DNA from 2 places in the Mycobacterium heckeshornense genome. Region 1 is predicted to be linked to the other one. Evidence: riboswitches for the same ligand, from Rfam matches in the RefSeq annotation. Region 1 holds a riboswitch; the other holds the start of a gene.
What was found. Region 1 has a riboswitch for cobalamin ahead of metE (5-methyltetrahydropteroyltriglutamate--homocysteine S-methyltransferase). Riboswitches for the same ligand answer to the same signal wherever they lie in the genome.
Positions count from the first base shown of each region.

Region 2: it holds a riboswitch for cobalamin, as region 1 does, so the genes downstream of both, MHEC_RS18545 (ABC transporter substrate-binding protein) here and metE (5-methyltetrahydropteroyltriglutamate--homocysteine S-methyltransferase) in region 1, are expected to answer to the same signal.

Region 1 covers NZ_AP024237.1:1,234,858-1,250,077, reverse strand. Annotated here, with positions in the region: gene MHEC_RS06100 (type III polyketide synthase) at 1-808, shown strand, start outside; gene MHEC_RS06095 (isoprenylcysteine carboxyl methyltransferase family protein) at 812-1,312, shown strand; gene MHEC_RS06090 (NAD(P)/FAD-dependent oxidoreductase) at 1,309-2,322, shown strand; gene MHEC_RS06085 (enoyl-CoA hydratase-related protein) at 2,334-3,080, opposite strand; gene MHEC_RS06080 (thiolase family protein) at 3,131-4,279, opposite strand; cobalamin riboswitch at 4,433-4,660, shown strand; gene metE (5-methyltetrahydropteroyltriglutamate--homocysteine S-methyltransferase) at 4,767-7,040, shown strand; gene MHEC_RS06070 (DUF3556 domain-containing protein) at 7,102-8,853, opposite strand; gene MHEC_RS06065 (thiol-disulfide oxidoreductase DCC family protein) at 8,980-9,357, shown strand; gene MHEC_RS06060 (RtcB family protein) at 9,397-10,818, shown strand; gene MHEC_RS06055 (archease) at 10,815-11,237, shown strand; gene MHEC_RS06050 (short-chain fatty acyl-CoA regulator family protein) at 11,419-12,819, shown strand; gene MHEC_RS06045 (FeoA family protein) at 12,984-13,253, shown strand; gene feoB (ferrous iron transporter B) at 13,250-15,163, shown strand; gene MHEC_RS06035 (NifU family protein) at 15,160-15,220, shown strand, end outside.
Region 2 covers NZ_AP024237.1:3,838,283-3,853,502, forward strand. Annotated here, with positions in the region: gene rfbD (dTDP-4-dehydrorhamnose reductase) at 1-473, opposite strand, end outside; gene MHEC_RS18525 (LCP family protein) at 540-2,027, shown strand; gene MHEC_RS18530 (TIGR03089 family protein) at 2,062-2,736, shown strand; gene MHEC_RS18535 (DUF1490 family protein) at 2,838-3,119, shown strand; gene ctpC (manganese-exporting P-type ATPase CtpC) at 3,097-5,247, shown strand; cobalamin riboswitch at 5,276-5,452, shown strand; gene MHEC_RS18545 (ABC transporter substrate-binding protein) at 5,491-6,681, shown strand; gene MHEC_RS18550 (FecCD family ABC transporter permease) at 6,678-7,706, shown strand; gene MHEC_RS18555 (ATP-binding cassette domain-containing protein) at 7,703-9,388, shown strand; gene MHEC_RS18560 (DUF7676 family protein) at 9,385-9,957, shown strand; gene MHEC_RS18565 (PPE family protein) at 9,954-11,561, shown strand; gene MHEC_RS18570 (cation transporter) at 11,569-12,225, opposite strand; gene MHEC_RS18575 (class I SAM-dependent methyltransferase) at 12,970-13,875, shown strand; gene MHEC_RS18580 (CoA transferase) at 13,875-15,062, shown strand.

The sequences.
Region 1 (15,220 bases):
TGAGCGAACGCTGCTGTCCGCCTTCGATGCTGCCAAGGTCAAACCGTCCGACATCGACATCATCTTTTCGACGACGGTAACCGGGCTCGCGGTGCCGACGTTAGAGGCGCGGCTGGCCACCCGAATCGGCTTGCGACCCGACGTCAAACGGGTGCCGCTGTTCGGCCTGGGTTGTGTCGCCGGTGCCACGGGCATCGCGCGAATGAACGACTACCTGCGCGCGTTTCCCGATCAGGTCGCCGCGTTGCTCGCGGTCGAACTGTGCACGCTGACCATTCAGCGCCACGACCGTTCCATAGCCAATCTGGTCGCTTCCAGCCTGTTCGCCGACGGCGCTGCCGCGGTGGTCGCGACCGGGGCCGAACGAGGGCAGTTCGGGCCGCGAGTGCTGGCCACCCGAAGCCGGATCTATCCGGAGACCGAGGACGTCATGGGCTGGCGCATCGGCAGTGACGGGTTCCAGATCATGTTGTCGGTCGAAGTCGCGACCGTGACCGAAAAGTATCTCGCCGACGATGTCCGCAACTTCCTCGCCGACCACGGACTCACGGTCGCGGACGTCTCGACATGGGTGTGCCATCCGGGCGGGCCGCGGGTGATCGAGGCGGTCGAAAACGTGTTGGACCTGCCCGCGGACGCACTGGACCAGACCCGCAAGTCGTTGCGCGACAACGGCAATCTCTCGTCGGTGTCTGTGCTGGATGTGCTTCGCGCAACGATGGCCGAGCCGCCACCGCCGGGATCTCTCGGGCTGATGATCGCGATGGGGCCGGCGTTTTGCTCGGAACTCGTGCTGCTCGGCTGGTAGGCCGTGTACTACCTGCTGATCCTGTCGGTCGGCATCGAACGCCTGGCGGAGCTGATCGTATCCAGGCGCAACGCGCGGTGGGCTTTTGCGCACGGCGGCAAAGAGTTCGGCCGCAACCATTATCCGGCGATGGTCACCCTGCACACTGCGCTGCTGCTCGGCTGCGTGGTTGAGGTTTGGTTGCTGCATCGGCCCTTTGTCGGGTGGCTGGGCTGGCCGATGCTCGGCGTGGCCGCACTGAGCCAGGCCCTTCGCTGGTGGTGCGTGACAGCGCTGGGCCGGCGCTGGAACACCCGGGTGATCGTGGTGCGGCAAGCGCCGCTGGTGCGACGCGGCCCGTACCGCTGGCTTCGCCACCCGAACTACGTGGCGGTGGCGGCTGAAGGCCTGGCGTTGCCGCTGGTGCACACCGCGTGGTTGACCGCGGTCGTATTCACACTGGCCAACGCGGTGTTGCTGCGGGTACGTATCCGGGTCGAGAACGCGGCGCTGGGCTACGCATGACCTATGACGCTGATCTGCTGGTGGTCGGCGGCGGCCCGGCCGGCCTCGCCACGGCGTTGCACGCGCGCGCCCGAGGGCTTTCGGTTATCGTCGCCGAGCCGCGGGACAGCCCGATCGACAAAGCATGCGGCGAGGGTCTGATGCCCGCTGGGCTGACCGCGCTGACGGCGCTGGGCATCGACCCGGCCGGCCTGCCGCTCCGCGGAATCGCCTACGTCACCGAGCAGCGCCGTGCGGAGGCGTTGTTCCGCAGCGGATCGGGCCGCGGCGTGCGTCGCACCACGCTGCATGCCGCGTTGGCGGCCCGCGCCAAAGAACAAGACGCGGAATGGATCCGGACACGTGTCACCGCCGTCGAGCAAGATGCCTGCGGGGTCGCCGCCGGTGGTGTCCGCGCCAAATGGTTGGTGGGGGCCGACGGTCTGCATTCGACGATCCGGCGGGCCGCGGCAATCACCGCAGTGGCCGGAACGCCACGGCGCTTCGGCGTGCGCTGGCACTTTCGCGTGCCGGCGTGGTCGGAGCTCGTCGAGGTGCATTGGTCGCCCTGGGGTGAGGCGTATGTGACACCGGTCGAACCGGACCTGGTCGGTGTGGCAATCCTGTCCCGGCATCGACCTGACCTGGCGTGGTTTCCTTGGCTGGCAAGCCATTTGCGGGGCGCGCAGCCTGGGCCGGCCCGCGGCTGCGGTCCCCTGCGTCAAGTGGTGTCCCGCCGCGTCGCCGGACGGGTGCTGTTGGTGGGAGATGCCGCCGGATACGAGGACGCATTGACCGGGGAGGGCATCAGCCTGGCCGTCAGGCAGGCCGCGGCGGCCGTGACCGCTATCGTCAACGACGACCCGTGGTCGTATGAGGCGGCATGGCGGCGGATTACCCGCACCTACCGGCTGCTGACCCGCGGGCTGGTGCTGGCCGGCGCGCCACGTCCGGCCCGGCGTGCCATCGTGCCTGCGTGCGGGTTGCTACCCGGTGTTTTCAACCGTGTAGTGAATGCCCTCGCACAGTGAAATTAACTGTGTCAGCGCGCCTTCCAGACCGGTTGGCGTTTCTCGGCAAACGCCAGAGGTCCTTCCCTGGCGTCCTCGGACTTCAATAGTGCACGGAACTCGTGCTGTGTGCGCGCCCAGCCCGGCTCCTCGTCGGGGATGACGCCGTCGTCGGCCCCGTAGGCGATCCGCTTGCTGGCCTGCACCGACAGCGGCGCGTTGACGGTGACCCGCTCGGCCAGTGCCAGGGCGGCTTCCAACACCGTGCCGTCGGGAACGACCCGGTTGATCAGGCCCCACTTGAGCGCCTCCGCGGCGCTGATCGGCTCACCGGTCAGCAGCATCTCCAGTGCGACCTTGCGGGGAAGCTGGTGCACGATCCGGAACACGCCGCCGGCGCCGGCGATCAATCCGACCTTGACCTCCGGCAGACCGAATTTCGCGCGCTCCTCGCCCACCACCAGGTCGCTCGCCAGCGCCAGCTCGGTACCACCGCCCAGCGCGGTGCCGTTGACCGCGGCGATCGTCGGCTTGTCGATGAAGTGACGCACATACCCGGCGAAACCCCATTCAGGATGATCGGGGTGATAAAGGTTTTCCCGGCGCGAAATCGCCTTGAGATCGGCTCCGGCACAAAATGATTTGTCGCCGGCGCCGGTGATCACCACCGCCCTGATCTCGGGATCTTGTTGAGCCTGTTCGAGGGCGTCGCCGACGGCGGTGCTGACCGCGCTGTTGACGGCGTTGCGGGCCTCGGGACGGTTGATCGTGATGACCATGACGTCGCCCCGCCGCTCAACGAGCGCCGCGGGTTGGGTGCCGGTGACAGTCACAGCAATTCCACAATCGTCGCGTTGGCCTGTCCGCCGCCTTCGCACATGGTTTGCAGGCCGTAGCGAATTCCCTTGTCCCGCATGTGGTAGAGCAGCGTGGTCATAATGCGCGCCCCCGAGCCGCCGAGCGGATGGCCAAGCGCGATAGCCCCGCCGTTAGGGTTGAGCTTCTTCTCGTCGGCGCCGATGTCGTGCAGCCAGGCCAGCGGCACCGGCGCGAACGCCTCGTTGACCTCGTAGGCCCCGATGTCATCCAGGCTCAGCCCGGAGCGTTTCAACGCTTTCTGGGTGGCCGGGATCGGCGCGGTCAACATGATCACCGGGTCGGCGCCGGCCAGCGTCGCAGTGTGGACCTTGGCGATCGCTTTGAGCCCCAACGACTTCGCCTTCTCCGCCGACATGAACAACACGGCTGCAGCGCCGTCGGAGATCTGGCTGGAGTTGCCGGCGTGGATCACGCCGTCTTCTTTGAAGGCCGGTTTGAGCTCGGCCATCTTCTCGATCGTGGTGCCCCGGCGAATGCCTTCGTCTTTGAGCACGACATTGCCGTCCTGGTCTTTGATCGCCACGATCTGATCATCGAACGCACCGGAATCTTGAGCGGCAGCGGCTTTCTCGTGGGAGCCCAGAGAGAACTCGTCGAGCGTGGTGCGGTCGAAACCCCAACGCTCCGCGATCATCTCCGCGCCGATGCCCTGGTTGGGGATCGCGCCATCATAGCGGCTCAGGAAGCCGTCGGGGAACGGCCTGCCGCCGTTGGCCAACGAGGAACCCATCGGGACCCTCGACATCGATTCGACGCCACCGGCGACGACGACGTCATAGTGGCCGGCGACTACGCCCGCGGCGGCAAAGTGGATTGACTGCTGGCTGGATCCGCACTGGCGGTCGACGGTGACACCCGGAACGGTTTCCGGCCAGCCCGCCGTCAACAACGCAGTGCGGGCGATGTCAAGGGCCTGCTCCCCGGCTTGCATCACGCATCCCCAGATCACATCGTCGACGATCTCGGGGTCGACTCCGGCCCGCTCGATTAGCCCGTTGAGCACCTGCGCGGACAACTCAGCGGGATGCACGCCGGACAGCCCACCGTTGCGCTTGCCGATCGGTGAGCGCACTGCCTCGACGATGACGGCTTCAGCCATGACAATTCTCCTTCGACGAGAGGTTGTGCCTCGATTGTTGACCAACCCGTTGGACGGTGCGCGACTGGGGTCGCACGGGATGGCCAGCTGCAGTGTCACGCGCCGGAAACCGCGCTGCGGGCGGGCCCAGCGAGGTCGCCGGCACAACCGGGTAACCTCTATTGCGCAGCTGGTCTGCCGGCATGCGTGCCGGCACCGAGCGAGGCAGGTTGATCCTGTCTCGCGAGAGGGAACCCGGTGAGAATCCGGGACTGTCCCGCAGCGGTATGCAGGAACGACCGCCGTCATCAGCACTGGTCGCCCGACTGGGAAGCGACGGCCACTAGGAGCACCCGGTGCGTGCCTGCGAGTCCGAAGACCTGCCGGCTGTGCCGGATGCGCCGCGTCCGGCGGCTCATCGCCTCGTGGAATGGGCGGATGGCCGCATCGGTTGTAGTGCCGTGCGTCCGTCTGGCGATGACCACCACGTCGAGTGAAGGACGAGATTGTGACCGCTCAACCGTTTACCGCCACCATCACCGGCTCGCCTCGCATCGGCCCGCGCCGCGAACTCAAGCGCGCGACCGAAGGTTATTGGGCCGGACGGACCAGCCGCTCCGAGCTGGAATCCGTCGCCGCCTCCCTGCGTCGTGACGCGTGGTCGAGCTTGGTCGCCGCCGGCCTGGACTCGGTGCCGGTGAACACTTTTTCCTACTACGACCTGATGCTCGACACGGCGGTCATGCTCGGCGCGCTGCCGCCGCGGGTGCATGACGTGCCCGACGAATTGGACCGCTACTTCGCCGCGGCCCGGGGCACCGAGGACATCGCGCCGCTGGAGATGACCAAGTGGTTCGACACCAACTACCACTACCTGGTTCCAGAGATTTCCCCGGCCACCCGGTTCACGCTGAACCCTGCCAAGGTGGTCGCGGAGCTGAAAGAGGCTCTGCAGCAGGGTATTCCAGCGCGCCCTGTGATTATTGGGCCGATCACCTTCCTGCTGTTGAGCAAGGCGGTGGATGGCGCCGGCGCACCCATCGACCGCATCGACGAACTGATCCCGGTCTACTGCGAGCTGCTGTCGCTGCTGGCCGACGCCGGGGCGGCATGGGTGCAGTTCGACGAGCCGGTGCTGGTGACCGATATCAGCGCTGACGCGCCCGTGTTGGCCCAACGGGTGTACAGCGCGCTGGGATCGGTGCCGGCCCGCCCGGCGATCCACGTCGCCACCTACTTCGGGGACCCGGGCGAGGCTTTACCGGCGCTGGCCCGCACGCCGGTCGAGGCGATCGGCGTCGACCTGGTCGCGGGTGCCACCGCCGCCGTGGCAGCGGTGCCCGAGTTGGCCGGCAAGACGCTGGTGGCCGGGATCGTCGACGGACGCAACGTGTGGCGCACCGACCTGGAAGCAGCGCTGAGCCGGCTGGCCACTTTACTCGGGTCGGTGGGATCGCTGGCGGTATCGACGTCCTGCTCGACCCTGCACGTGCCCTACACGCTGGCCTTCGAGACCGAGTTGGACGACAACCTGCGCAGCTGGCTGGCCTTCGGCGCCGAGAAAGTACGCGAAGTCGTCACGCTGGCGCGGGCCTTGCGCGACGGGCGCGAGGCGGTGGCCGCCGAAATCGCTGCCTCCAACGCCGCGGTCGCGTCGCGCCGCTCCGATCCGCGGCTGCGCAACGAACAAGTCCGGGCCCGCATCGACGCGATCCTCGCGGCGGGAATCCAACGGGGGCCCTCGGCGCAGCGGCGAGCCACCCAGAATGCTCGGCTGCACCTGCCGCCGCTGCCGACCACCACGATTGGCTCCTATCCGCAGACGCCCGAGATCCGCAAGACCCGCGCGGCGTTCCGGGCCGGCGAGATAGACGAGGCCGAGTACGTCCGGCGGATGAAGGCCGAGATCGCGGCGGTCATCGCGCTGCAGGAACGACTCGGCCTGGACGTGTTGGTGCATGGCGAGCCGGAACGCAACGACATGGTGCAGTACTTCGCCGAGCAGCTCGACGGGTTCGTCGCCACCCAGAACGGCTGGGTGCAGTCCTACGGCAGCCGCTGCGTGCGCCCGCCGATCCTTTACGGCGATGTCGCGCGGCCGCATCCGATGACGGTCGAGTGGATTACCTACGCGCAGTCGCTCACCGACAAACCGGTCAAGGGCATGCTGACCGGGCCGGTGACGATCCTGGCGTGGTCGTTCGTGCGTGACGACCAGCCGCTGGCCGACACGGCGTACCAGATCGCATTGGCGATCCGCGACGAGACCATCGATCTGCAATCGGCGGGCATCGGGATCATTCAGGTCGACGAGCCGGCGCTGCGCGAGTTGCTGCCGCTGCGCCGCGCCGCGCAGGACGACTACCTGAGGTGGGCGGTCGGCGCGTTTCGGCTGGCGACGTCGGGCGTATCGGACTCGACGCAGATCCACACACATCTGTGTTATTCGGAGTTCGGTGAGGTGATCGGCGCGATCGCCGATCTGGACGCCGACGTGACGTCAATCGAGGCGGCGCGCTCGCATATGGAGGTACTCGACGATCTCAACGCCGCGGGGTTCGCCAACAGCGTCGGGCCGGGCGTGTACGACATCCACTCACCACGGGTGCCCAGCACCGAGGAGATCGCCGCGTCGCTACGGGCAGCGTTGCAAGCCGTTCCCCCGCAACGACTATGGGTAAACCCCGACTGCGGCCTGAAAACGCGTACCGCCGAAGAGGTGACAGCATCGCTGCGAAACATGGTCGCAGCGGCGGCAAAGGTGCGCAGCGAAGCCGCCTAGCCCGAGGTAGTTCGCGAATGTGAAACTGTTGCGGAAAAAGATGCCCGATTTCGCAACAGTTTCACACTCGGCGCGAGTCCAGCCCTTCGGCGCGGTGCTCGTAGACATGCACCGGGACGGTGTCGTCCCACGGTTGCCGGGTGACCATGTCGGCCACCCGCACATAGCCGCGCTCGAATTCGCCGGTGGCTGCGTCAACTAACCGGTACTCCTGGGTTTGGCGGTGGATGGGTTGGGCGTCGAGCAGGACGACGCGCACCTCACCGGGCTCGAAGTGGCACCGCTGCTGCATGGCGGCGATCAGTTGTTCGTTGTGCATGTGGCCGTCGCCGAAGTTCCAGCCGATCGCGGTGGAACAGATTCGTTCGCCGTCGGTGATGACGTAGTCGTCCTCGTTCTGCCCGGCCATGGCGCGGTGCGCCAGCGTGAACAAGGCTCGCCCGTGAGTGTTCATCGCGCGGAACGCGTATCCCAGATACATCGGGATCAGTGCGCGGTCTTTGCCGTAAAAGCGCTCCAGCTGGGCGGCCGGCATGCTCGCAATCGCCACCAGCCCGCGAGCGATCTTGTCATCCGCCGACGGTTTGACGCACCACAGCGTGGTATCCCAGTTGCCGGCGTAATAGCGCATGCCCGGCAGGAACGAGATCTTGCGCGGGAACATGTTGCCGGCGATCACGATGCCGACCAAGACCGCGAACAGGATCGCTACCGGCACCGGATGGGTCAGGTCGGTCAGCCCGAGATGCGCGTAGGCGACGAAGAGTGCCCCGATCCCGTAGATCATGAAGACGTTCCACTCCAGCGGCACCCCCATCGGAATCGCCGTCAGGATCGCCAGGTGGAAGCACACCATCACGGCGGCGGCCACCGCGGTCACCCAGCCGCCGTGGGAGAAGAACAACACCACCGGCACACACATTTCCACGGTGGTGCCGCCATGGGCGACGATCCGCGACAGGCGACCGGGCCGCAGGTCGTCGGGGAACCTTTCGAAGAAGGCGCGCTTCATCGATCGTGCCCGGATCAGTGGATTGTTGGACATCATCGTCGAGATCACGAAGGGGAAGTGGTGGTTGAGCTTGGACGTCGCCGCGCCCATCCAGATCACGACGAACACCGCCTTGGACGCCACGATCATGTCCACACCCGGAAACAGGAACGTCACCGCCAGCGAGGCGTAGACCTCGCCCCGTGCGGCCAGGAAAATCACCTTGTCGCGCAGCCCGAGCACGGTGAGCAGGCCCAGGACGGTCCAGATCTGCCACACCGGGAGCAGCCCGATCTCGGTGTGCAGCGCCGGAATTGGACCGGTGCCGTCGGAGAACAAGCACCAAAGCAGCATCATCAGCAGCGCCGCATACAATGCGACGTCGACCGGGGTCCTGGCGGTGCCCTTGGTGAACGGGATTCGCTGCGGCCAGGGGGGCAATCGGATCGTGCCCGGGCGCAGCCAGTACAGGATCGAGCCCATCGGCGGGAAGAACCGGTTGTTGAGCGGCCCGAAGCCACAACCCAGCCCGACCACCTCGAACAGCATGGTGTAGAGCACGACCTTCTCGAAAACAATCGGCTCCGACCACCACGAGCCGACGGCCGCAAACCCATCGATTCCCTTGGTGGTCAAGGCGAACAGCGCGCCGCCCAGAATGTAGAGGCCGATTTTGACCACGTAGAACAGGTGCAGCGCGACCGGCGTCCCGAACCCCACCTCGGCCCAGTGCCTGGCCATCGGCCGGATCTTCTCGCTGCGCGTGCCCTTGCTCCATTCGGCCATGTCGATCTGTGGCAGCTCAGGTTTGAAGAATCCCATGCGGGACAGATTAGAACGTGTTCTAGACGTGCGGGTACCGGTTTGCGCCGTCGGCCGATCGGCCCAAATCGACCACGACGTTGCGTCGTCGTTGGCAGGTGACACCGCGAGGTGAAGGATGGGCACGTGTCAGGCATTCTTTTCTTCGACGGCGCCTGCGGAATGTGCACCCGGTCGGCGAACCTCGCGCTGAAACTCAATCGAACCGGCAACGTGCAGGTCGAGCCGCTGCAGAGCCCATCCGCTGCGGAGCGGCTGAACATCCCGCCGTCCCAGCTGCTCGATTCGGTGCGGTGGCTGGACCGTTCGGGAGTGGTCTACTCCGGTGCCGAGGCCGTCAACGCGGCGCTGTCGGCCGCGATCGGCACCACGTTGCCGCTGGTGGTATACCGGATTGCGGGCGTGCGGTTGATTCAGGACGCGGTCTATCGGTGGGTGGCCGCGAATCGCTACCGGTTTCCGGGGACCACGCCGTACTGCGAGTCACATCCGGGCGCCTGCTGACTGAGGCCGCCGGCGATCGGCCGCCTGTCTGGAGTGGCAATGAGATTAGTGCAGGAAACCCCATTTCGGTTCCGGATCGACCCATCCGGGGACATGCGGGTGCCGGGCGTGATCTTCGCGTCGCCGTCGCTGCTGCCCGCGACCAATCGCGAGCCCTTGCTGCGGCAGGTGGCGAACGTGGCGACTCTACCCGGCATTGTCGAAGCGTCATACGCGATGCCTGACATCCATTTGGGCTACGGCTTCCCGATCGGCGGGGTGGCGGCGACCGACGTGCGCGGCGACGGAGTGATCTCTCCCGGCGGCGTGGGATTCGACATCTCCTGCGGGGTGCGAATGCTGTCGGCCGACCTTGACCGGGGCGAGTTCGCCAAAGTCGGCAAGTTAGTGATGGACCGGTTAAGCCAACGAATTCCGCGCGGTGCGGGACCGGGGGCCGTGCGCGCGCCGGTGAGCGACGAGGAATTGGACCGGGTGCTGCAGGGAGGCTCCCGGTATGTGGTCGAGCACGGCGACGGATGCCAGCTCGACTTGGACCGCTGTGAGGATGGCGGTGGGTTCGAGGAGGCCGACCCCGCAGCGGTGAGCGACCGTGCGCGGGCGCGGGGACGCCAGCAACTGGGCAGTCTGGGTTCGGGGAATCACTTCCTGGAAGTCCAGCATGTCGCTGAGGTGCTCGACGAGCCGGTCGCCAAGGCATTCGGGCTGCGCGCCGGGCAGGTCTGCGTGATGATCCACTGCGGTTCGCGGGGACTTGGGCACCAAATCTGCACCGACGAGGTGCACGCCATGGACCACGCCATGCAGCGTCATGGCGTGCATGTGCCCGACCGCCAACTAGCTTGCGTCCCTGTTGATTCCGGCGAGGGTCGCCGCTACCTGGGAGCGATGTATGCGGCGGCGAATTACGCCCGCGCCAATCGGCAAATTCTGGGCCGGGCCGCGTCCGAGGTGTTTTCGTCGGTCACCGGCACCGGGCTTGAACTGGTCTACGACATCTCCCACAACCTCGCGCGGATCGAGCGGCACGAGGTCGCCGGCGAGATGGTCGACCTTTGTGTGCACCGCAAGGGTGCGACCAGGGCACTGCCTCCCGGACACCCGGAGTTGCCAGCGGATTTGGCTGACGTCGGGCAGCCTGTGCTGATTCCCGGCTCGATGGGAACGTCGTCCTATGTGTTGGCCGGGGTGGCTGGAGGTGGTGCGTTTCACTCCACCTGTCACGGCGCCGGTCGACAGCTCAGCCGCCACCAGGCGGCCCGGTCGGTCTCCCAGAAGGTGCTGCGCGACCAATTGGAGCGGCGGCAGGGGATCCTGGTCAGGGGCGCGTCGCGGCGGGGTCTGGTCGAAGAGGCTCCCGCGGCCTACAAGGACGTGTCCGAGGTCGTCGCGGTCGCAGAACAAGCGGGCCTGTGCCGCAGGGTGGCCCGACTCGAACCGCTGGGCGTGGTGAAGGGTTGACGGCAGCCGATCGCGGGCACCGCACGCTGCCCCATCCGGCCGATATCGTCATCGAGGCGTGGGGGCCGAGCCGCGAAATCTGCCTGGCCGAGGCGGTCATGGGACTTACGGGCAGTTTCGTCGACTTCTCCCGAGCGTCGCCGTTGCGGACCGTCACGTGCGAAGTGCCCGCCACCACTGACGGTGATCGCTTGGTGGCGGTGCTCGACGAACTGATTTATCTGCTCGACACCGAAGGCGTGGTGCCGCTCAGCGCCGAGGTCACCATCGACTCGGACACCGTGCGGCTGACCATGCCGGTGGCATCGCTGAGCGACGTCAGGCTGGTCGGTGCGGTACCGAAGGCCGTCGCGTTGTCTGGGCTGGCCTTCACCCAGAGCGGCACCGAATGGCGTTGCCGCGCGACGATCGATGTCTAGACGGTCCGGCGACCTCGTCGGCTTCGCCGGCCACGGACAGCATGCATCAACGCCATCCACACACTATGCACTGGGTAACATCGCGAAAGATCCCTGGTTATGTGTGGTTTTTGCGTCTGGATTGACCCGCGATTGCGAATATTGCGAACACGGGCGGAGTAATGTGTCGTCGGTGGTGAAGATGTTTTCCGGCGCGCGGCTTCGGCGGTTGCGCGAGGAGCGTGGACTCACCCAGGCGGCTTTGGCCCGCGCCCTCGACTTATCGACCAGCTACGTCAACCAGCTCGAGAACAATCAGCGCCCACTCACCGTGCCGGTGCTGCTCGCCCTCACCGAACGCTTCGATTTGGCCGCGCATTACTTCTCCGCCGATTCCGACGCCCGGCTGGTGGCCGACCTCAGCGATGTGTTCACCGCGACCGAGCACGCGGTCAGCCGCAACCAAATCGAGGAACTGGTTGCCCGGATGCCCGAGATCGGCCGCAGTCTGGTAGCGCTGCACCGCCGTCTGCGCGATGTGACCGAGGAAGTGGAGGCCTATCGGTCTCGCGCGATAGCCGAGACATCGCAGCCGCTGGAACGCCCGATGCCGTTCGAGGAGGTTCGCGACTTCTTCTACGACCGCAACAACTACATCGACGAGCTAGACGTCGCCGCCGAGCGGATGTTCGCAGAAAACGAGCTGCGGACCGGCGGGCTTGACCTTCAATTGGCCGCATTGATACGCGAACGGTTCGGCATCACCGTGGTGATCGACACCGCGCTTCCCGAAACCACCAAGCGCCAGTACGACCCGACGACCCGGGTGCTGCGCGTGGCGCACTGGCTGCGGCCGGGTCAGCGGGCCTTCCAGATCGCCACCCAGCTGGCCCTGCTCAGCCAGTCGGAGCTGATCTCGGCCATCGTGGCCACCGACGACCAGCTCAGTCCCGAGGCTCGCGGCGTGGCCCGGATCGGGCTGGCCAACTATTTCGCCGGGGCGTTGCTGTTGCCGTACGGCGAGTTTCACGGGGCCGCAGAGGAACTACGCTACGACATCGATCTGCTGGGCCAGCGGTTCGAGGTGAGCTTCGAAACCGTCTGCCACCGGCTTTCGACGCTGCAGCGCCCCCGGCAGCGCGGTGTACCGTTCATCTTCGTCCGCACCGACAAGGCCGGCAACATCTCAAAGCGGCAGTCCGCCACTGCTTTTCATTTCAGTCGTGTGGGTGGCAGCTGCCCGCTGTGGGTGGTGCACGACGCGTTCGCCCAGCCGGGTCGCATCGTCACCCAGGTGGCGCAGATGCCCGATGGGCGTTCGTATTTCTGGGTCGCCAAGACCACGGAGACCGAAGGACACGGTTATCTGGGCCAGCACAAGAGCTTTGCCATCGGTTTGGGCTGCGATCTAATCCACGCCCACAAGCTCGTCTACTCCACCGGCATCGTCCTGGATGACCCGACGACCGCGGTTCCGATCGGAGCCGGCTGCAAGATCTGTAGCCGGCCGGCCTGCCCGCAACGCGCTTTCCCTTACCTGGGCGAACGCGTTGTCGTCGACGAGAACACCGGCAGCAGCCTGCCGTACCCACCGGCTGTGTGACGGTCCCGGCGACGCAGTCGGGCCGGGTGCTCAATGGCCGCGACCATCTCGGCGAACAGCTCATCTGGTCGCACGCGTCATCGGAGGACCTCGGCTGGGGGATTATCGATCGCTCCTGCAGGTGTAACTTCGACAGTTGACTCCACTGAACGTTAAGGCACGTCATGCATGCTCGAGGCCAGGATCGGTATCGATGCGATCTTGCCCAACTGGTGCCGGGCCAGCAGGCAACCGTGGTGGGCCTGGCGCCGCAGGCCGACCCCGCGGTGGGACGTCGCCTCCACCAATTGGGATTCCGGCCAACCGCTCGCGTCGACGTGATCCGCCGGGCACCGCTAGGCGACCCCACCATCTACCGGGTCCAAGACACCGAACTGTGCATCCGCCGCCGCGAGGCGCGACTGATCGAAGTGGTCCCGGAGGCACCCCGATGACGTCGTGCCACACCGAGAGCAGCACCGCGGTAGGGGTCGAAGATCTTCGGCGGGTGGCGCTGGTGGGCAGTCCGAACGCCGGCAAGACCAGCGTCTTCAACCATCTGACGGGGCTGCGCGGGAAAATCGGCAACTACCCCGGCGTCACGGTGGGGCGCAGCGTGGGCACCACCGAAGTGGATGGCGCCACGATCGCCGTCGAGGACCTGCCCGGCACCTACAGCCTCGACCCGATCAGCCCGGACGAACAGGTTGTCACCGACCTGCTCACCGGTCGCCTCGACGGCATCGGCAGACCCGATGCGGTGCTGCTAGTGGCCGACGTCACCACACTGCGTCGTTCGATCACGCTCGTCGCGGAGGTTTTGCGCCTCGACTTGCCGTGCCTGCTGGTGCTCACCATGAGCGACGAAATGACGTCGCGCGGAGGCCGGATCGATACCGGCGCGCTCTCGACGGCGCTTGGCATCCCGGTCATCCCAGTCGTCGCACACCGGGGCACGGGCATCGAAGCTGTGCGCGCGCAGCTGGGGTCTTTCCACCGGTGGAAACGGCCGCCGCTTGCGCCTCCGTCCGATCACGACGCCGTCGACGCCTGGGGCAAGTCCGTGCTCGATGCTTCGAACTACGTTGCGCCGCAACCGGATCACCGCACCAACCGGATCGACCGGTTGCTGCTGCACCCATTGTGGGGCACGGTCGTGTTCTTCGCGGTGATGTTTGCTTTCTTCCAGGTTGTCTTCACCGTCGGTGCACCCCTGCGGGATGGGATAGCCGACGGACTGAACTGGCTGGGCGCCCAGATCGCCGAGCACATGGGCAATTCGCTGGCGGGAAGCCTGCTGGGCCACGCAGTCATCGGTGGCGTGGGCACCGTCCTGCAGTTCATCCCGCAGATTGCACTGCTGTTCCTGCTGATTGCGCTGCTGGAAAACCTCGGTTACCTGGCCCGGGCGGCATTCGTGATGGACCGCGTGATGGCCACCACCGGTCTGGAAGGCCGCGCTTTTGTCGCGATGCTGTCGTCGTTTGCCTGCGCCATCCCCGGCATTATGGCGACCCGGACGTTGCCGTCGTCGCGCGACCGGATCGCCACCATCCTGAGCGCACCGCTGATGACCTGTTCGGCGCGCCTGCCGGTGTATACCTTGCTGGTCGGTCTGCTGGTCGCACCTCAGACGCGCTGGTGGGGGCTCAGCGCCCAGGGCATCACGATGTTCTTGCTGTATCTCGGCGGAGGAACCTCGGCGCTGATCGCGGCGTGGCTGTTCAAGTCGACAATCCTGCGCAGCGACGTGCTGCCGTTCACTATGGAGCTCCCCCCGTATCGGTTCCCTCCTGTCAAAGCTGTGCTGGTCGCGGTGTGGAGCGCAGCGAAGATGTTCTTGCGCAAGGCCGGAACGATTATCTTGGCCGTGTCCCTGGTGCTGTGGGCGCTGCTCAACTTGCCGACGCGCGAAACCGAAACGGCCGGCATGTCCCCCACCGACGCGACCGCATACGTGATGGGCCACAGCTATGCCGCCGACGTCGGCAAGGCGATCGAGCCCGTGTTCAAACCGCTGGGCTTCGACTGGCATATCGACGTCGCCCTGGTCGGTGCCCTGTCCGCGCGTGAGGTGTTCGTCTCCACGCTCGGCCAAGTGTCCGCGGCGACCGACCCCGCCAACCCGGGGCAAGCGCTGGCGACCCTCACCGACGATCACGGTCACAAGGTGTTCACCGCACCGACAGTCATCGCATTGCTGGTGTATTTCATGTTCGCGCTGCAATGCATGTCGACGGTGGCCGTGATGCGCCGAGAGACCAACTCGTGGCGGTGGCCGGCCCTGGCTTTCGGTTACATGTTCGCGCTCGCGTGGGTAATGGCTTTCGCCGCCCGCTCAATTGCCGTCGGTGTCAGCGCATGATTCCGATCCACGCCATCGCGACCTCAAACCCCCGCCAACTGCGCTGGGTGGTGCCGC
Region 2 (15,220 bases), 2.6 Mb from region 1:
CCGGTGTAGACCCAGGCGGTGCGCACCACAGTGGCCTGCGGCAGCATCGCCAGCACAGCCAGCTCACCGGACAGCTTGGTTTGCCCGTACACACTGAGCGGACCGGTTTCGTCGCCGGGCTCATATGGACGCGGCGACGACCCGCCGAACTCCCCGCTGAACACATAGTCGGTCGAAATATGGATCATGCCCGCACCGGCGTGGGCACATGCCCGTGCGATGTACTCCGGGCCGGCCACGTTGACCGCGCGGGCAGTCGCCTCGTCGCTCTCCGCCCCGTCGACATCGGTGTAGGCCGCGCAGTTGATCACCACGTCGCCGCCCTCGATGATCCGCCGGGCAGCGTCGGGGTCGGTGATATTCCATTGCGACGACGTCAGCGCCAGCACGTTTCGCCCCTGGCGGATGGCCTCGGCCGCCAGAAAGCTGCCCACCTGCCCACCGGCACCGGTGATCACGATCCTGCGCGACATGTTTTGAGTCTGGCACGCCGAGCGGAGACCTATCCCCCTCTACGGCTGTTACGGAAGTAATCTGAAGTGATGCCTGCGCAACGTGTGGTCCGCGCCGTTGCCACCGTGGCGGCCGTTGCCGTCGTTCTCGGGACCGGCGTGGCATGGAGCAGAGTCCGATCGTTCGAAGACGGGATCTTCCACATGTTCGCGCCCTCCCTGGGCCGGGGCGGCGACGACGGTGCGATCGATATTTTGCTGGTCGGGATGGACAGTCGCACCGACGCGCATGGCAACCCGCTCTCCGCGCAGGAATTGGCGACACTGCGGGCCGGTGACGAAACGGCGACCAATACCGACACGATCATCTTGGTCCGCGTGCCCAACAACGGGAAGTCAGCCACCGCGATCTCGATCCCGCGCGACTCGTATGTCTTGGCACCGGGATTGGGCAAGACCAAGATCAACGGCGTCTACGGCCAGGTCCGCGAAGAAAAGCGGGTCAGCCTGGTCCAATCCGGCGTCCCCGAAACCGAGGCCGAAGCGCGCGGCACCGAGGCCGGCCGCGAGGCCTTGATCAAGACGGTCGCCGATCTCACCGGCGTCACCGTCGACCACTATGCCGAGATCGGACTGTTGGGTTTCGCGTTGATCACCGATGCGCTCGGCGGCGTCGACGTGTGCCTCAAAGAGCCTGTGTACGAACCTCTTTCGGGCGCTGATTTTCCGGCCGGCTGGCAAAGGCTCAACGGCCCGCAAGCGCTCAGCTTCGTGCGCCAACGTCACGACCTGCCCCGAGGCGACCTGGACCGGGTGGTGCGCCAGCAGGTGGTCATGGCGAACCTGGCCCACAAGGTGCTCTCCGGTAAGACGCTGTCGAGTCCCGCCACGCTGGACCGGCTGCAGGGCGCCATCCAGCGGTCGGTGGTGCTCTCTTCTGGTTGGGACATCATGGATTTCGTCAAGCAGCTGCAGAAGCTGGCCGCCGGCAATGTCGCGTTCGCCACTATCCCGGTGCTCGACGAAGCCGGCTGGAGCGACGACGGAATGCAAAGCGTGGTGCGAGTCGACCCGCATCAGGTCCAAGAGTGGGTAGCCGGCCTGCTGCACGACCAGGACCAGGGCAAGACCGAGGAACTGGCCTACACGCCGGCCAAGACGACCGCGGACGTACTCAACGACACCGACATCAACGGTCTGGCCGCGGCGGTGTCAGAATTTCTGGTGGACAAGGGATTTACCGCCGGAACCGTCGCGAATAACGAAGCCGGGCACGTCAAGAACAGCCAAGTGCGCGCCGCCAAAGCCGATGACCTGGGGGCCCGACAGGTCGCCAAAGAGCTCGGCGGGCTGCCCGTCGTCGCCGACCCGGCGGTGCCCGCAGGATCGGTGCGGGTGGTACTGGCCAACGACTACACCGGCCCCGGCTCCGGCCTCGACGCCACCACCTCGACGACGTCGACGGGGTCGGCTTCGCACTCGCGCTCAGCGGGCGGGCCAGCCACCGCAAGCACCGCACCCCCACCGTCGCCGATACTGACCGCCGGCGCGGATCGCCCCGAATGCGTCAACTGACGTGACCAATCTCAGCGAAGCGATCCTGGACCCGATGCTGCGCACCGACCCGGTCGGACCGCGCATCACCTACTACGACGACGCCAGCGGTGAGCGCATCGAACTCTCGGCCGCAACTTTGGCCAACTGGGCAGCCAAAACCGGCAATTTGCTGCGCGACGAGCTCGGCACCGTTGCGGGCGGCCGGGTCGCGGTATTGCTCCCGCCGCACTGGCAAACGGCGGCGGTGTGTTTCGGCGTGTGGTGGGTCGGGGCCGAGGTGGTATTTGGCGCCCCGGCCGACATCGCATTGTGCACGTCAGCGCGGCTGCCTGAGGCCGACGCCACCGGCGCCAGCGAGGTGGCGGTGCTGTCGCTGGATCCCTTCGGGCGCCCGGCCCGGGATCTACCGGTCGGCGTCACCGACTACGCCACTGCGGTCCGGGTGCACGCCGACCAGATCGCCGCAGAGCGCCGTCCCGGACTCGCGCTGGCGGGCAGGTCTGTCGATGAGGTGCGCACCGCCTGCCGGACAGCGGCTGCGACCCGAGGTCTGACGCCGACGGATCGGGTGCTCTCGACGAAGTCGTGGGCGACGCCCGACGAGCTGGTCGACGGTCTGCTGGCCATCCTCGCCGTCGGCGCATCGCTGGTGCAAGTGGCCAACCCCGATCCGGCGGCGTTGCCGCGCAGGATCCAGACCGAGAAGGTCACCCGTGTCCTCGAGTGACGACCCCCTGCTCCCCGACCGGCTGGACACATATTGGTATCGCAATATTTCTATGTTAGCGTCGTCGGGAGGACTGACCGGAGCCGAAGGAAGGTTAGACGATGGTCGTGCACGGGCTACTCGGGAAGGCGGCCACAACGGTGGTGACCGGACTGGCCGGGGTGACCGCCTATGAGCTGCTGCGAAAAGCATTGGCAAAAGCCCCGTTACACGAAACCGCGGTGGCGGCCGCGGAGTGGGGCTTGCGCGGGACCCGGCGCGCGGAGGAAGCAGCCGAATCGGCCCGGCTCAAGCTCGCCGATGTGATGGCCGAGGCCCGGGAACGCATCGGCGAAGAGGCGCCTACCCCGGCGATCAGCGATGCCGACCAGCACCAACACTGATCCGTCGGTCGTTTCCGACGCGGCTGGCCGCATGCGGGTCGACGTCCCCTGGGTGCGGTGCAACCCGCGTCGTGCGGTCGCGGTCGAAGAGGCCGTGGACCGCCAAGACGGCGTGCGCGTCGTGCACGCCTACCCCCGCACCGGGTCCGTCGTCGTCTGGTATTCGCCGAGGCGGTGTGATCGTTCGGCGGTGCTGGCGGCGATCAAGGAAGCCGCGCACACTGCCGCCGAGCTGATCCCGGCCCGTGCGCCGCATTCATCGGAGATCCGCAACGCCGACGTGCTGCGCATGGTGATCGGCGGTGTGGCGCTGGCGTTGCTGGGCGTGCGCCGCTACGTGTTCGCCCGCCCGCCGCTGCTCGGACCGACCGGTCGGCTCGCCGCCACCGGCGTCACGATCTTCACGGGATATCCGTTCCTGCGCGGCGCCCTGCGCTCGTTCCGGTCCGGCCGCGCCGGAACCGATGCTTTGGTGTCCGCCGCGACGGTGGCCAGCCTGGTGCTGCGGGAGAACGTCGTGGCGCTCACCGTGCTATGGCTGTTGAATATCGGTGAGTACCTTCAAGATCTGACACTGCGCCGGACCCGGCGCGCCATCTCGGATCTACTGCGCGGCAGCGCCGACACCGCGTGGATCCGCCTGAGCGACGGCAACGAGGTTCAGGTGCCGATCGATACCGTGCAGATCGGCGACGAGGTGGTGGTCCACGACCACGTGGCGATCCCGGTCGACGGCGAGGTGGTCGACGGGGAGGCGGTCGTCGACCAATCTGCCATCACCGGGGAGACCCTGCCCGTCAGCGTGCTCGTCGGCTCGATGGTGCACGCCGGCTCGGTGGTAATGCGGGGCCGGCTCGTGGTGCGTGCCCGCGCGGTGGGCAGTCAGACGGCGATCGGGCGCATCATCACCCGTGTCGAGGAGGCTCAGCACGACCGGGCCCCGATTCAGACTGTCGGCGAAAACTTTTCGCGCCGCTTCGTGCCGACGTCGTTCATCGTGTCGGCGCTTACCTTGGCGATCACCGGCGACGTCCGGCGTGCGATGACCATGCTGCTGGTGGCCTGCCCATGCGCGGTGGGGCTGGCCACCCCGACCGCGATCAGCGCGGCCATCGGCAACGGTGCCCGCCGGGGCATCCTGATCAAAGGCGGCTCTCACCTCGAAGAGGCGGGACGGGTAGACGCCATCGTCTTCGACAAGACCGGCACCCTTACCGTTGGTCGACCGGTGGTGACGAATATCATTGCTATGCACGATGATTGGGAGCCTGAACAGGTCCTGGCCTATGCGGCCAGCTCAGAGATCCACTCCCGTCATCCGCTGGCGGAGGCGGTGATCCGCTCGACCGAAGAACGGCACATCACGATCCCGCCGCACGAGGAATGCGAGGTCCTGGTCGGGCTCGGCATGCGGATGTGGGCCGACGGACGTACGCTGCTGCTGGGCAGTCCGTCCCTGCTGGAGTCCGAAAACGTCGCCGTATCAAGGGAAGCGGCGGAGTGGGTAGACAAGCTGCGGCGCCAGGCCGAGACCCCACTGCTGCTCGCGGTGGATGGCATGTTGGTCGGACTGATCAGCCTGCGCGACGAAATCCGCCCAGAAGCGCCTGACGTGCTCAATAAGCTGCGCGCCAATGGAATTCGCCGCATTGTTATGCTTACCGGCGACCACCCAGAGATCGCCGCGGTCGTCGCCCGCGAGCTGGACATCGACGAGTGGCGCGCCGAAGTGCTGCCGGAGGACAAGCTCGAAGTGGTGCGCCAGCTGCAAGACGAGGGCCACGTGGTGGGCATGGTTGGCGACGGCATCAACGACGCACCGGCACTGGCGGCTGCCGACATCGGAATCGCTATGGGGCTGGCCGGAACCGATGTCGCGGTGGAGACCGCCGATGTCGCGCTGGCCAACGATGACCTGCAGCGCCTGCTCGACGTGCGGGATTTGGGGGCCCGGGCGGTCGAAGTCATCCGGGAGAACTACGGCATGTCGATCGCGGTCAACGCCGCCGGGTTGATGATCGGTGCCGGCGGCGCGTTGTCGCCAGTGCTTGCCGCGATTTTGCACAATGCGTCTTCGGTCGCGGTGGTCGCCAACAGTTCCCGACTGATCCGCTACCGCCTCGACTAAATGCGGGCGACCTGATCGCTTACTTGCGAACGGTATGCAACAATGACGCCCGTAAGGCGATGACGACGCAGGAAGCCGGTGCGAATCCGGCGCGGTCCCGCCACTGTCATCGGGGAGCGACCCTCAACAGCCACGGCCGCGAGCTGGAAGGCGAGGCGAGCAGCGATCCGAGAGCCAGGACACTCGCGTCATCGCGTCCTGCGACCCCGGGGCGGTGTACCCCGAGAGAGCTGACCGACGTCCATGCCACGTCTTGCATGGGTGGCCGTCGTCATGGCCGCCTGTCTGGCGCTTATTGCGGGCGCCTGCGCGACCCCGCCGGATACCGGCACGCGCTTGAATCCTGCGTGCATTAGCGACTTCAAGCCGGACACCGACTACTTCCCGGACAAGTCGACGGTCACCGATGCCACGAATTTCACGATCAGCTACCACCTCAGCTACCAGGTCCTGACCGTCAAGCAGCCCTATCCGAATGCCGCCCCTGAGTCGTATGTGCTGGTGCGCTGCGGCGCGCCGCGCCCGCTGCTGGCCGGTGAGCTAACGCACGCCCGGCAGATAACGGTGCCGGTCACGACCATGTATTCGGCTTCGACAACCCACCTCGGCATGATCGCAGAACTCGACCAAACCGATGTGGTCAGCGGCGTGGCGACTGCCGCGAACGTCGTCAGTCCGCGACTGCGCCAACGAATTGCTACCGGCCATATCGCCGAGTTCGCGCCCGGTGGGCAGGTCGATATCGAGACGGTGATTGCCGCCCATCCCGATGTGTTGGTGACCCAGGGCACCGACGACCCGAGCTACGCCAAGCTGCGCGACGCCGGCGTCGGCGTGATCGCCGATGCCGAATGGCTGGAACCCACTCCGCTGGGCCGGGCCGAGTGGGTCAAGGTGTTCGCCGCGCTGACCGGCACCGAGAAGAAGGCGGGCGAGCTCTACCGCACGCTGCGCGACGAGTACCGCAAGGTCGCCGCGAAGACCACGGGCGTCCGGCCCGTCGACGTGCTGCCCGGCGAGATGTATCACGGTGTCTGGTCGATGCCCGCCGGCGGCGACTATGCCGGCCGGCTGATTGCCGACGCGGGCGGCAGCTACCCGTGGGCGGACGACAAGCGCGCGGGAAGCCTGCAGCTGAACTTCGAATCGGTCTTCGCCAAGGCCGGGCAGGCACCGCTGTGGCTGGTCATCAGCAATTGGACGACCCTCAATGACGCTCTGGCACAAGACAACCGGTACACCGAGTTGACGGCAATGCGTACTGGTCAGGTGTGGTCGGCTACGAAATCGCTTGGCCCGGGCGGCGGCAACGACTACTGGGAGCGCGGTGTGGCGCGCCCGGATCTCGTGCTGGGCGACCTCGTGGCGATCCTGCATCCCGACCTCGCCCCCGGCCACCAGTTCCAGTTTTACCGCCAGGTGATGCGGGCATGAGCCGCGCGTTGGTGGTGTGGACGACATTGGCCGGGGCCGTCGCTGCGCTGGCTCTGCTGGGGCTGGTCCTCGGCCCGGCGCGGGTGCCGCTGCCCGAGACCGTCCGGGTGCTCGTCGGTGCTCAGGCAGCCGACCCGCGCTGGCAGGTGATCGTGACAAGCATACGGCTGCCGCGGGTCCTCACCGCGATCGCTGCGGGCGCCGGGCTCGCGATCGCGGGGCTGCAGATGCAGACACTGTTTCGCAACACCCTCGCCGACCCGTACGTGCTCGGTGTCAGTTCCGGTGCGAGCCTTGGGGTTTCCGTCACGGTAATCGGTAGCGGATCCGGCTTCACGGTGGGGCTGGCCGGAGCCGGTCGCGCCGGCGTGGTTCTCGCCGCCGCAGCCGGCGCCGCACTGGTGCTGGCCACGGTCCTGGTGCTTGCGCGGTGGGTGCGCTCGCCGGCGACCCTGTTGCTGGTCGGCGTCATGGTGGGCTCGGCGAGCACCGCGGTCGTCAGCGTGTTGCTGGTCTGCGCAGATCCGCAGCGGGTGCAGCAGTACCTGCTGTGGGGGCTGGGCAGCTTCGCCAGCACAACGTGGGCGGATCTGCGGCTGCTGCTGCCCGTCGTCGCGTCGGGATTGGTGGCGGCAGCGCTAATAGTGCGCCCCTTGAACGCCCTGCTGCTCGGCGAGGCCTACGCGCGCACCATGGGCGTCGACGTGCGGCGGATCCGGCTCACCACTGTCGCGTCGGCGTCGCTGCTGGCTGGGGCCACGACGGCGTTCTGCGGCCCGATCGCGTTTCTTGGTTTGGTAGTGCCACATCTGGCTCGGCTGGCCGTAGGCAGCTCCGATCACCGGCTCGTCTTGCCGACGGCGGTCTTGCTGGGCGCCGCCGTCGCGCTGGGATGCGGGCTCGTCAATCAGCTTCCCGGCAATGGTGCGGTACTTCCGGTCAATGCGGTCACCGCGCTGATCGGTGCCCCGATTGTCGTCCTCGTGCTGCTGCGCAGTCACCGCGGGGTGGTGATGCCGCAGTGATCGAACTGCATGACCTCGCCATCGGCTACCGCGGCCGGCGCCGTACCAGCGTGGTCGCGGCCGGCCTGCACGGCAGCGCCTTTCGGGGCGAGCTCACCGTGCTGCTGGGTCCCAACGGCTGCGGCAAGTCCACCCTGATCCGCACGCTGTGCCGACTGCAGCCCGCCCTTAGCGGCCACGTACGGCTCGACGGCAAGGATCTGGCCGCGCTGGCGCCCGGTGAGCTCTGCCGCCGAGTCGCGGTGGTGCTAACCGACCGCTTCGACCCGGGCCTGTTGTCGGCGAGGGAACTCGTTGGCCTCGGCCGCATCCCGCATCTGGGCCCGACAGCCAGGCCGACACGCGGCGACCACGCCGTCGTCGGCTGGGCGTTGCAAGCGGTAGGCGCCGCGCACTTGGCCGACCGGCCGGCGGCCGACCTCTCCGACGGCGAACGGCAACGAGTTCTGATCGCCCGCGCGCTGGCCCAGCAGCCGTCGGCGCTGCTGCTCGACGAGCCGACCGCCTTTCTGGACGTCGGGTCCCGCGCCGGGTTGGTGGCGGTGCTGCGCAGCCTGGCCCGACGTCGGCGACTGGCGATCGTGATGTCCACGCACGACTTGGAACTGGCGCTGCGGGCCGCCGATCGGGTGTGGCTGCTGGGCCCAGACGGCACGCTCGCCGACGCGATCCCCGAAGATCTCCTGCTCTCCGGGCGCGTCGGCTCAGTATTCGGCAGCGACACAGTGCATTTCGACTCAGCAAACGGAACGTTCATGGTACGGAACAGCGGCGGGCGGTGCGCCCGCGTTGACGCGCCCGAACGGCTGCATGCTGCCTTTGAACGCGTGCTCGCCAGGGAAGGCTGGCGTATCGGCGAACCCGCCGAAATTGTCGTCACCGCAGCGGAACCGGACCGGATCACTGTGCGTACCGCAGGCTGCGCCACTCCCGTCCCGCTGGACAGCCTGCCTGCGCAGCTTCGCGCGCTTCCGTCCAGCGCGCATCGCTGCGCACCGCAGCCCCTCACCCTAGCGGTGCTCGCCCAATTAGCTTCCGTCAGCACATATTTCGTCATCGGCACCGGACCGTGCGACCAACGCTGGCGGCCTGTATCCCAGCTGTATACCGACACCGAGGCACTCGGCGCCGTCGTCGGTCGGGTTCAGGCGCGCATCGACACCTCGGAGCGCCGCGTGGCAGTGTCGACGTTCTTCTTCGACTTCGCCGCGCGGCTGTGGTCAGTCGGGCTGGGCGCGCTGGTGCGCCACCGACTGCTGCTCGATCTGGCTACCGAGCAGCTGTTGTTCCGGGAGACCGACGGCAGGATTGAGCTGCATATCGAACATCCCATCGCCTGGCAGGGTGACGACTTAGCGCCGATGCTGGCCGACATCGTGTTGGAGACGCACCTCATTCCGCTCACCGTCGCGCTGCGCCGCCTCGGACCGATCTCGCCGCGGCTGCTCCGCGGCAACGCCGCGTCAGCGCTGCTCGGCGCCGCCCGGGTCCTGGGCGGTGACGCCACACAGCTGGCTCAAAGATTGTGTGCCGATCAAAGGCTCAGCGGCACAATCCGCTTCGGCGATACCGGCTACCGCCGAACCAGCTGCTGCCTGTATTACCGCACACCTGGCGGCGGGTTGTGCGGCGACTGCGTGTTCACGACCAAGCCTGACGAACGCAGAAAGGTGACACCATGACCGACACCACCCCTCCCATCGTCGAAACCGAAGGCGGCGGGCGAGAACAGCGTTGGCCGCTGCCCGTCGATGAGCACAGCCTGCTCGAGCTGATCCGCCTGTGCTTCGAAGAGTATTGGGACGAAATCTGGTTCGGCGTCATCATGGAGGGCGCGGCCTGGGAAGTGGCGGCGCCAAACCCGCCCAAGCGAATCTCGATGCACGACGGATATGCCACCGTCGACTTCGGTCGCTGGCATTTCCACCTGTGCATCGGCGAGCACCGGGCGAGTGGGCCAGAGCTGGGCCGGATCCGCAAGTGCACGCACGCCGAGCTTTATCGCCGCATCGGGGCCGATGATTACCCCACCTCGTGGGGTGTGCGCCTGTTCAACGGGCGTAACGAACAGATGATGACGCTGCTGCTGCCTAACCCATTTTTGACCAACGACCAGCAGATCCGCGATCAACCGGTCTGGGAACAACTCGAACTGTGGGATCGGTTGCGGGCCAAGTATCTAGGGCTGGACCCTGATCCAGTCGACCGCGCGGGCAAGGGTTTTCGGCACGAAAGACAGGAAACCCGATGAGCTCACCGATCTGGCTGGCCTCGCCGCCGGAGGTGCATTCGGCGCTGCTGAGCAGCGGCCCGGGCCCGGGCCCGTTGCTGGAGTCCGCGGCTGCATGGACCTCCCTGAGCACCGCCTACAGCCAGGCGGCTGACGAGCTGACCGCGCTGCTGGACACCGTGCGCGCGGGAGTCTGGGAGGGTGCTACCGCAGCGGCGTATGTGGCCGCCCATGCGCCCTATCTGGCGTGGCTGGAGCAGGCCAGCGCTGACAGCGCCGCCGCGGCCGCGCAACACGAAACGGTGGCGGCCGCCTACAGCACCGCGCTAGCCGAGATGCCGACCCTGGCCGAACTCGCCGCCAATCACGCCGCCCACGCGCTATTGGTGGCGACGAACTTCTTTGGGATCAACACGATTCCCATCGCACTGAACGAAGCCGACTATGCGCGCATGTGGATTCAGGCCGCCACCGTGATGAGCACCTATGAGGCGGTCTCAGCCGCAGCGGTTTCGTCCGTGCCTCAGACCTCGCCGGCCCCCGAGATTGTCAAGTCCGACGCCGTGACAACCCTCGCTGGCGACAGCTCGCCCGAACCATCGCAAAACGTCTTCCAATGGTTGGACGGGCTGGTGCAACAGTTTCTGCCCCCGGAACTGCGCGACCTGATCGGCAGCCCGTTGTACGTCTTCGAAAACCCTGACCACTTCATGAGTTGGTTTAACTACAATCTGGTTCCCCAGCCGGGCGTGACGTTCGCGGACGCGGTCAATGAATTCCTGGCGGGACCCGGGTATTACATCGAGTTTTATCCGACGATTGTGCAGGCGGCCAACGGCAATCTCGGAGTGCTGGTTTTCGCCTCGCTTGTCTACTTCTCGGAAATCGGCTTCGAGATGTTCAGCGAAACGCTTCGGGTTAGCGTCTATCTGGTCGCAACCACTCCGTTCGTACCGCTGGCGACGGCGGCTGCGCTACCCCTCGCTGCGGCCCCCGCGGGCGCCGCCGGTGGCGTCGCGGGCCTGGCGGGGCTGGCCGGCCTGACCCAGCCGGTCGTGGTGCCGGTGACGCCGCCCCCGGGATTCACCCCGGCCATCATCGCCGCTAGTGTCCCGGCTCCTGCATCGGCCGGCGGCCCGGCACCGGCACCCGAGGCGGCTCCGGCGTCGAGCGCTGCGCACACCCCGCTTTCCGCGCCGACACCACCCCCGCCACCGGCGACGCCGGCAGGGCCGGAACTGTTCTCCTACCTGGTGGGCAACCTAAGCATGGGCTCTCAGAGGGGTGCCGGCGCCGACGCCAAGAAAAAGGCATCCAAGCCCGATACCGCCGCAGCCCCGGCCGCCGCCGCGGCAACCAGGCAAGAGGGCCCGGCAGGTCCGCGCCGGCGACCGAAGGTTCGACACGTCGGTCGCGGCTACGAATACATGGACCTCGAAGCACAGCTCGATACCGCAACGGTGATGGCCTGGGAGCAGGGTGCTGGGACGCTTGGCTTCGCCGGAACCGTCCGCAACGAGACCGCCACGGCGGCGGGGCTGACCAGGCTGGCCGGCGATGCGGTGGCCGGTGGTCCGCGCTTGCCATTGATGCCCAATACCTGGGGTCAAGCAACCGACGGCTGACGCGTATTCAGCACCCGCAGTCGTCGCCGCGCCAAGCGCGGACACCCTGCCACACCGCGGCCGCTGCAATCACCAGTCCGATCGTGGGATCCAGCCACCAGCCGCCGGACCAGCCGGCGGTGACCACAAGGCCCACCAACACCGCGGCCGCCTGCGCGCCGCACAAGTGGTTCTGGATGCCTTCGCCGGAGGTGGCCGCAGAACCGAGCATCGCGCCGAGATGCTGTTTGATCTGGCCCAGGATCGGCATCAACACCACCGCAACGGCCGTCAGTGCGATACCGATTGCCGACGGCTCGGCGTGATGCCGCTCAAGCAGCTCCTGGACGGATTCGGCGGCGATGTAAGGGGCGGTCAGCCAAAACGACACCGCCACCCCCCGCTGAGCGCGCCGCTCAGCGGATTCGGACAAGGTGCGCCGACCGCTGAATCGCCAGATCACCATCGCGCTCGCCAAGGCTTCGGGCGCACTTCCTAGCGCCCATCCGGTCAACGCGATCGACTTGACCGTCAGGCCTTGCCATAGCCCGACCGCACCCTCCGCGAGCATGGCCATCAGGCTGACCCAGGCCAGCCTGCGCGCCCACGCCGCGGCCCGGTGCCAGGCCGCATTCCGGGCGAGCGGCGTCGGGGCGGCGAGCTCTGCGGGACGAGGCGTGGTCACCAGGCGATGGTAAAGGTCGGCTTGCGGATGCTCTCGGCCGGCGCGCTCGAGGCCGCACCCGCGCTGTTTCGCCGTCAGTGCTAACCGGCTCGCTACTCCGTATTCGGCGCCTGGGGCGAACCGGCATGCGTTGCCCCGGGCAACGCCTGGCCGGCGCCCTCAAAGGTCGGCCAGTTCGGCGAAAAGTCACCTGCAGCGGCATCCGCAATGCCTACGCTTTTACCAAGCTGTCTTGCGGGGCTGCTTCATTCGGCTCTGCGGGGAGCGGAGAATGGCGCAATACAAGAAACCAGGCAAGGCTGGAAAAACGAGGGCCGTCCGCGCCTTTCGTGACCACTTCCGGAAAGCGCCCTGAAACGTAAGAAAAAGCTCCCAGGACATCTCGGCTTCCCCAGGGGCGGTAAACCGACCCGTGCTGACCCGAGAAGCAAGAAGTGGAGCACCTTTGCGCGCCAGTGCAATTTGGCGAGTTTCTCTGGAAAGGGCCGACCCCGTGGCCGTGTGAGGAGTCGCACATCTCCCTTGGGCAACTAGCGATGCCATAGCAGTTGATTGCGGGCCTGGTAGCGACCATCTGTGCGGCACAGGGACGGCTGCTGCGCCGATCGGGGCACGATGATCGCCGACTTCATCGAGCGGCGAACCGCTGACTGCTGCGACGAATCATGGCCGGGCAGCAGGAGAATCAGCGCTAGAGACCAGGCGCCAAACCCGGTTGCTACCGGCATCGTTACCCTGGCCAGCATGGCGCGTACCGACAACGATACCTGGGATCTGGCAACTAGCGTGGGGGCCACCGCGACCATGGTGGCCGCGGGCCGAGCCCGCGCCACCAGAGCCGGGCTCATCGATGATCCATTCGCCGAACCGCTGGTGCGGGCCGTCGGCATCGACTTTTTCACTCGCTGGGCCGCCGGCAAATTGCATTCTGCCGACGTCGATATCCCGGGCCACCCGTGGGGCATGCAGCCGATGACCGACCTGATGGCGGCACGAACCCGGTTTATCGACACCTTCTGCGCCGACGCGGTGGCAGCCGGCATCCGTCAGGTCGTCATCCTGGCCTCCGGCTTGGACGCCCGCGGCTACCGACTGGCCTGGCCCGCGGGAACGACAGTTTTTGAGATCGATCAACCACAAGTGCTCGATTTCAAGGCGACCACTCTCGCCGCGCTGGGCGCCGAGCCGACGGTCGAGCTTCGGGCCGTGCCGATCGATCTACGACACGACTGGCCGGCGGCGCTGCGGCAAGCAGGGTTCGAAACCGGGACGCCGACCGCGTGGGTCGCTGAGGGGCTGCTGGCATTCCTCCCGGCGGAAGCGCAGGATCGCTTGCTGGACAACATCACCACGCTCAGCGCGGACGGCAGCAGACTGGTGGCAGAGATCTTCCTGAACTCGCCGGAATCGCTGGATGTCATGCACACCGCCGCCCAGAAATGGTACGAGCACGGCCTGGATGCCCACATCGACGACCTGTGGTATCCCGGCGATCGCCGTGATGTCGCGGAATACCTCGACCAGCGCGGCTGGCGGACCGTCCGCACGAGGTCGAGTCAATTATTGGCCGACAACGGATTACCGGTCCCGCCGCGCATCAACAGCGAAACCGAAAACTACTATTGCACCGCGCTCCGGAGCAGCAACTAATGCCCGACGGCGAGGGTCCCAAGCCCCTGGACGGGTTTCGGGTACTCGATTTCACCCAGAATGTGGCCGGCCCGCTGGCCGGACAGGTGCTGGCCGATCTTGGCGCTGAAGTCATCAAGGTGGAAGCGCCCGGCGGGGACGCCGCCCGCCAGATCACCGCGGTTCTTCCCGGCCGGCCACCGCTGCCCACCTATTTCCTGCCCAACAACCGCGGCAAGAAATCGGTGGCCGTCGACCTGACTTCCGATGAAGCCAAACGGCAGATACTTCGGCTCGCCGACAGCGTCGATGTCGTGCTTGAGGCCTTTCGCCCTGGTGTCATGGAAAGAATGGGGCTGGGTCCCAACGAATTGCGTTCGCGCAATCCGAAACTCATCTATGCGCGATTATCGGCGTACGGCGGCAACGGTCCCCATGGCGACCGGCCGGGCATCGACCTGATGATTCAGGCGGAAGCCGGCATGACCTCGGGGATGCGCACACCGGAAGGCAAGCCTCAGCTCATCCCGTTCCAACTCGTCGACAACGCCAGCGGTCATGTGCTGGCCCAGGCGGTGCTCGCCGCTCTGCTCAATCGAGAGCGACACGGCGTCGCCGACGTCGTCAGTGTCGCAATGTACGACGTGGCAGTCGGATTGCAAGCAAACCAGCTCACCATGCACCTAAACCGGCGCAGCGACCCAATACCCAATGTGGAACCAAAAACGAAGCGCCGCAAAACCGTTGGTTTTGCCAGCCAGCCATCGGATGCGTTCCGTGCCGCAGACGGGTACGTCGTCATCAGTGCCTACACCCCCAAGCATTGGAAACTGCTGTGCGAAACCATCGGCCGACCCGATCTGCTGCACGACCAAAGGTTCCTCGACCAACGCTCTCGGTCGATCAACTTCGCCGAATTGACCGACGAATTGGAATCCACTTTGACCACCAAGACAGCGGCTGAGTGGGTAGAACTATTGCAGTGCAGGGGATTAATGGCGTGTCTTGTGCACACGTGGAAGCAGGTCGTGGACACCCCGCTCTTTGCGGAGAATCAACTGGCACTGCAGGTCGGAACCGGCGACGACGCGATCACGGTGGTCCGCACCCCGGCGCGCTACTCCAGCTTCACCGCGATTGCCACCGACCCGCCGCCGGCTCCCGGCCAGCACAACGAGGAGTACTTGTCGGGCCTGGAAACAGCCTAGCCCGAAGTTCCCCCCTTCTGAGAGGGGGCTGATTTCCTTTCTGCTTTGTGAGCAGGTGTTTCAGTGTTCATGTGCCGGCAAGGCGTAATCATGTATTCGCAAGACTTGTTCGGCGTGTCATTTTCTAAATTCGCTACTCTCGTACTGCTGTTGTGCTA